DNA from 3 places in the Enterobacter sp. UPMP2052 genome. Region 1 is predicted to be linked to each of the others. Evidence: predicted binding sites of a transcription regulator. Region 1 holds the regulator's gene; each other region holds the start of a gene.
What was found. Region 1 encodes CRP, which controls carbon source genes, mostly activating them, when cyclic AMP is high. Its sites were predicted from a motif close to ATGTGANNNNNNTCACAT; they were not measured.

Region 1 (2,271 bases):
CGCGTGCCGACGGTAGACACCTCCAACCCGTTCGCCGCCAAAACCATTCCGTCGCTGGACGAGAGCTTTGTGGTCATCCATTTCCGCAATCTGGACGGGATCGACTACCCGTGGCTGCTGGCGATGCTGCAGGGGTCGTTTATTTCACATATCAATACGTTGGTGGTGCCGGGCGGAAAAATGGGGCTGGCGATGGAGTTAATCATGACACCGCTGGTGCAGCGGTTGATGGAAGGCAAGCAGATCGCGTGAGTTGTTTTGCCCGGTGGCGCTGCGCTTACCGGGCCTACGATCGTGCTTTTGTAGGGCGGGTCAGCGAAGCGCCACCCGCCAAAAGATTAGGCCTCAATCACTTCATACGAATGGGTAATATTAACCGCTTTCTCAAGCATTAACGCCACAGAGCAGTACTTCTCCGCAGACAGGTCAACCGCGCGCGACACCGCCGCGTCTTTCAGGTCTTTACCCGTGACAATAAAGTGCAGATTGATATGCGTGAACAGGCGTGGCGCCTCTTCGCGGCGTTCAGACGTGAGCTTCACTTCGCAATCGGTCACGTCGTGACGGCCTTTTTGCAGGATCGACACCACGTCGATAGCGCTGCATCCCCCCGCCGCCATCAGCACCATCTCCATAGGGCTTGGGGCTTTATCGCCGGAGTTACCGTCCATCAAAATTTGGTGGCCTGACGCAGACTCGCCCAGGAACGTCAGCCCTTCTACCCACTTTACACGCGCTTGCATATTCATTAACTCCAACGTTGCATTTTTGGTGACAGAGTACGCGCGCGTTACATTTCACGCAACGGAAGGCGACCTGCATCATGCTGAAGCGAGACACCAGGAGACACGCGTCAAAAGCTATGCTAAAACACTCAGGATGCTACAGTAATACATTGACGTTACACATGTATGCAGAGGACATCAAACTTTACTGGCTGCGAAACGTTACGACAGCCGACTTCCCAGGGTATGGGTAAGAATTCGATTGCAACCCCAGAGTCAGGATGCGATTTATGGCTCTGGTGACAGCTTATAACAGAGGATAACAGCGCATGGTGCTTGGCAAACCGCAAACAGACCCGACTCTCGAATGGTTCTTGTCTCATTGCCACATTCATAAGTACCCATCGAAGAGCACGCTGATTCACCAGGGTGAAAAAGCGGAAACGTTGTATTACATCGTCAAAGGCTCGGTGGCAGTGCTGATCAAAGATGAAGAAGGGAAAGAGATGATCCTTTCTTATCTGAACCAGGGCGATTTCATCGGTGAACTGGGCCTGTTTGAAGAGGGCCAGGAACGTAGCGCCTGGGTTCGTGCGAAAACCGCATGTGAAGTGGCTGAAATTTCTTACAAGAAGTTCCGTCAGCTGATTCAGGTAAACCCTGACATCCTGATGCGTCTCTCTTCCCAGATGGCTCGCCGTCTGCAGGTGACGTCTGAGAAAGTGGGCAACCTTGCCTTCCTCGACGTTACCGGCCGTATCGCGCAGACCCTGCTGAACCTGGCTAAACAGCCGGACGCGATGACCCACCCTGACGGCATGCAAATTAAAATTACCCGCCAGGAAATTGGTCAGATCGTTGGTTGCTCCCGTGAAACAGTGGGCCGTATCCTGAAAATGCTGGAAGACCAGAACTTGATCTCTGCCCACGGTAAAACCATCGTGGTCTACGGAACCCGTTAATTACGGTCAAACGGCGTGCCACCGCAAGGTGACACGCCGTTTTTGTCTCTACTCCCCATGTGGCGCAGGCTGATCTATCACCCGGAAGTTAACTACGCACTGCGGCAAACGCTGGTGTTGTGCCTTCCTGTGGCCGTGGGCCTGATCCTTGGTCATCTCCAGCAGGGTCTGCTGTTTTCCCTTGTGCCTGCCTGCTGCAACATTGCGGGCCTCGACACGCCGCATAAGCGCTTTTTCAAACGCCTGATCGTTGGCGGTTGCCTGTTTGCAGGCTGTAGCCTCGCGGTGCAGCTTCTGCTGGCCCGGGATATTCCGCTGCCGCTCATTCTGACCGTGCTGGCAATGACGCTCGGCGTGACTGCTGAAATCAGCTCGCTGCACGCCCGACTGCTGCCCGCCTCGCTGATTGCCGCCATCTTTACGCTGAGCCTGGCGGGCAATATGCCGGTGTGGGAGCCGCTGCTGATCTACGCCCTCGGCACGCTGTGGTACGGCGTATTCAACTGGTTTTGGTTCTGGCTGTGGCGGGAACAGCCGCTGCGCGAATCCCTGAGCCTGCTCTACGTGCAGCTAGCGGAGTACTG
Region 2 (2,271 bases), on a different contig from region 1:
CGGGAGATGCTGCTGCGCTTCGGGGTGGATTATCTGCAGGGGTATCTCATCGGCAAACCCGCGCCGCTAAGCGAATTGCAGGCATAAAAAAACCGGGAGCCACAAGGCTCCCGGTTTTTATTTCACGGTATGGGTTACAGGACCAGCGCCGCGATAGAGGCGGAGAGCACGCTGACCAGCGTCGAACCGTACACCAGCTTCAGACCAAAGCGAGAAACCACGTTGCCCTGTTCTTCGTTCAGACCTTTAATCGCACCGGCGATAATACCGATGGATGAGAAGTTGGCGAAGGAAACCAGGAACACAGAGAGGATGCCTTCTGCGCGCGGAGAGAGCGTGCTGGCAATTTTCTGCAGATCCATCATTGCAACGAATTCGTTAGACACCAGCTTGGTGGCCATGATACTGCCGACCTGCAGCGCTTCGTGAGCCGGAACACCCATTACCCAGGCAACAGGGTAGAAGATATAGCCCAGAATGCCCTGGAAGGAGATACCGAGCACCGCCGCGAACAGGGCGTTCAGGGCTGAAATCAGGGCGATAAAGCCGATCAGCATTGCCGCAACGATAATCGCAACCTTAAAGCCCGCCAGAATGTATTCACCCAGCATTTCGAAGAAGCTCTGACCTTCATGCAGATTTGCCATCTGCAGGTTCTCTTCGCCCTCTTCAACACGGTACGGGTTGATCAGAGACAGAACGATAAAGGTGCTGAACATGTTCAGAACCAGTGCCGCAACAACGTATTTTGGCTCCAGCATGGTCATGTATGCGCCAACAATCGACATGGAAACGGTAGACATCGCCGTTGCAGCCATGGTGTACATACGATTGCGGGACATTTTGCCGAGGATGTCTTTATACGCGATAAAGTTCTCAGACTGACCGAGGATCAGGGAGCTTACGGCGTTGAAAGATTCCAGTTTGCCCATACCGTTCACTTTTGACAGCACGGTACCGATAGCGCGGATAACAACAGGCAACACGCGGATGTGCTGCAAAATACCAATCAGCGCAGAGATAAAGACGATAGGGCACAGCACTTTCAGGAAGAAGAACGCCAGGCCTTGATCGTTCATATTACCGAAGACGAAATTGGTCCCTTCGTTGGCAAAACCGAGCAGTTTTTCGAACATTTCGGAAAAGCCTTTGACGAAGCCGAGTCCCACGTTGGAGTTCAGGAAGAACCACGCGAGTAAAACTTCAATAACCAGAAGCTGAACAACAAAGCGGATGCGGATTTTTTTGCGGTCATGGCTGACCAGCAACGCAAGCGCAGTAACGACAACGAGTGCCAGGACAAAATGAAGGACGCGGTCCATATTTGCTCCAAATATGAGGCAGGTTTAATTTCCGTGCACATTCTATGTAACAAGCGCAAAGAAAACGAGATCAAGGCCACACTATAGTTACATCCTGTGACGAGTCTCAAAAATAGTGATCAACAATACATTTTTGTTATGTTAGGTAAATGAGTGAAAAGTTAAGTTTGTGTGCTACGCTTCACAAATGACTGCGCATTTTCACAATCTGTGATGTCGCACCACCTGCCCACCTATTGTTCTTAGCTATCAATGAAATCATTTTTAACCACCTAAATGGTCTTGATAATCATTCTCATTTTGATAGCATAAAACATAGCAAAGGCTATATTTCCAGAGGCAGACATGACAAACAGTCGCGTAGAGGGTAGCAGTGGCAGAGCAGCGCGCAAGTTGCGGTTCGCGTTAATGGGACCTGCGTTCATTGCTGCTATTGGCTATATCGATCCGGGTAATTTTGCGACCAACATTCAGGCCGGGGCCAGCTTCGGCTATAAGCTGCTGTGGGTGGTAGTCTGGGCCAACTTCATGGCGATGCTGATCCAGATGCTTTCGGCAAAGCTGGGTATCGCCACAGGTAAAAACCTGGCGGAGCAGATCCGCGACCACTATCCGCGTCCGGCGGTGTGGCTGTACTGGATCCAGGCGGAAATTATCGCCATGGCGACCGATCTCGCCGAATTTATCGGGGCGGCTATCGGCTTCAAGCTGATTTTAGGCGTGTCGCTGCTGCAGGGTGCCGTGCTGACCGGGATTGCGACGTTCCTGATTTTGATGCTGCAGCGTCGCGGGCAAAAACCGCTCGAAAAGGTGATTGGTGGTCTGCTGCTGTTTGTGGCCGCAGCCTATATTGTTGAGCTGGTATTTTCTCAGCCGAATCTGGTGCAGCTCGGTAAAGGGATGGCGATCCCGAGCCTGCCTAATACCGAAGCCGTATTCCTGGCGGCAG
Region 3 (2,271 bases), on a different contig from region 1:
CTCGCGCAAAGCGGGCCGCTTGACGATATAAGCGTGGCGTTGCGTTTGATTTACGCGCTGGGAAAAATGGATAAATGGCTTTATGCCGATATCACCCATTTCTCCCAGTTCAGTCAGTATCTGAGCGAACAGAGTGATATTCCGGGGTTCGCGGATGACATCACCTGGGATTTTATCAGCAACGTAAATAGCATTACCCGTAATGCAACCTTATTTAATGCCCTTAAATCGATGAAATTTGCCGATTTTGCTGCATGGTCTGAGGTTCGCTTTACTGGCATGGTCAAGACGGCAATGACGCTGGCGGTAACGACGATACTCAAGGAATTAGAACCGTGAAAATTAGCCTGACAGTGAATGGATTACCGGTTGAAGCGCAGTATGGCGAAGATGAGATACAAAACGTCCATCTCCCTCTGTTACAGGATATCGCGAAGCTGCACAGACGTGGCGGTAAAAGAAGGACCGTTGTTTTTCTCAGTGCTCCGCCGGGAACAGGCAAGTCCACATTAACGACGTTCTGGGAATATCTCTCGCAGCGGGAGCCCGGTCTGCCTGATATACAAACTCTCCCGATGGATGGATTCCATCATTACAATGACTGGCTGGTTGCAAACCAACTGCGTCCTTATAAAGGCGCACCGGAAACCTTCGATGTGGCGAAGCTGGCAAAAAATCTGCGCCTACTGGGCGAGGAGACCGCAGTCTGGCCTCAGTATGACCGACAAAAACACGACCCTGTTGAAGCAGCGATTGCGGTTACGGCCAGCATTGTTATCGTCGAAGGAAACTGGCTTTTACTGGATGACGATAGGTGGAAGGCGCTGGGGGCGTTCTGTGATTTCTCCATCTTTATTACTGCACCTGCGTCAGCGCTGCGTGAGCGTCTTGTGCAGCGCAAGGTCGCAGGGGGGTTATCGCAGGAGGAGGCGCAGGCCTTTTATTTACGTACGGATGGGCCGAATGTTGAGCGCGTGCTGGGCCATAGTCGCCAGGCCGATGCGCTGTTGCGCATGACGGAAGCAGGTGAATACCGGTTTGCCTGAATGGAATAATACGGCGCGCTTTGGGTCATGAAAATGTGACGCAAGTCAGATAAATGGCGAATCTATCCGGCGGAACGTTCCTTTTATTCCCCGTTTCGCTTATTCTTGCTGAAGCGTTTCAGTCGATTAAATGTTCGACAAATGACCAATCAATCGCAGTTTGTGACAGGCAAGGATTCCCCTCAGAACGTAGCTGGATTACTCTTTCAGCCACCTCAAACCCAGGGATAGCTTTGCAGGAGATCTATGACCGTACGCGTAGCGATTAATGGCTTCGGTCGCATCGGACGTAACGTGGTTCGTGCTTTATATGAATCCGGGCGTCGTGCGGAAATCACCGTGGTGGCAATCAATGAACTGGCGGATGCTGCGGGCATGGCGCATTTATTGAAATACGACACCAGCCATGGGCGCTTTGCCTGGGACGTTCGCCAGGAGAGGGAGCAGCTGTTTGTCGGCGACGATGTCATTCGCGTGCTGCATGAGCCTGCTCTTGAGTCGCTACCCTGGCGCGAGTTGGGAGTGGACGTCGTGCTGGACTGTACCGGCGTGTACGGCAACCGTGAGCACGGTGAAGCACATCTGAACGCCGGCGCGAAAAAGGTGCTGTTTTCCCATCCCGGCAGTCACGACCTCGATGCCACTGTCGTTTTCGGCGTCAACCAGCACGAGCTGCAGGCCGAACACCGCATTGTCTCCAACGCCTCCTGTACCACCAACTGCATTATTCCGGTCATTAAACTGTTAGACGATGCGTATGGCATTGAGTCCGGTACCGTGACCACGATCCACTCCGCTATGCACGATCAGCAGGTTATCGACGCGTATCACCCGGATTTGCGGCGCACCCGTGCGGCGAGCCAGTCCATCATTCCGGTTGATACCAAGCTGGCGGCCGGGATCACCCGAATTTTCCCGCAGTTTAACGACCGTTTTGAAGCGATTGCCGTGCGTGTTCCCACCATTAACGTGACCGCAATCGACCTCAGCGTGACGGTGAAAAAACCGGTAAAAGCCTGTGAAGTCAACCTGTTGCTGCAAAAAGCGGCACAGGGTTCATTTCATGGTATAGTTGACTATACGGAATTACCGTTGGTCTCAGTAGATTTTAACCATGACCCGCACAGTGCCATTGTTGATGGCACACAAACGCGAGTCAGTGGCGCACACCTTATCAAGACGCTGGTCTGGTGTGACAACGAATGGGGCTTTGCTAACCGGATGC

Region 2: the regulator CRP is predicted to act here: its motif matches at 1,387-1,404, upstream of ACWKX3_RS00770 (NupC/NupG family nucleoside CNT transporter).
Region 3: the regulator CRP is predicted to act here: its motif matches at 1,080-1,097, upstream of epd (erythrose-4-phosphate dehydrogenase).

What each region holds. Positions count from the first base shown of each region.
Region 1 covers NZ_JBSKJR010000005.1:168,306-170,576, reverse strand. The annotation lists gene ACWKX3_RS15675 (phosphoribulokinase) at 1-252, shown strand, start outside; gene ACWKX3_RS15670 (OsmC family protein) at 339-743, opposite strand; gene crp (cAMP-activated global transcriptional regulator CRP) at 1,055-1,687, shown strand; gene ACWKX3_RS15660 (YccS/YhfK family putative transporter) at 1,745-2,271, shown strand, end outside.
Region 2 covers NZ_JBSKJR010000001.1:163,929-166,199, forward strand. The annotation lists gene ACWKX3_RS00765 (EAL domain-containing protein) at 1-87, shown strand, start outside; gene ACWKX3_RS00770 (NupC/NupG family nucleoside CNT transporter) at 135-1,322, opposite strand; gene ACWKX3_RS00775 (Nramp family divalent metal transporter) at 1,668-2,271, shown strand, end outside.
Region 3 covers NZ_JBSKJR010000013.1:53,924-56,194, reverse strand. The annotation lists gene ACWKX3_RS21260 (MltR family transcriptional regulator) at 1-339, shown strand, start outside; gene ACWKX3_RS21255 (nucleoside/nucleotide kinase family protein) at 336-1,046, shown strand; gene epd (erythrose-4-phosphate dehydrogenase) at 1,293-2,271, shown strand, end outside.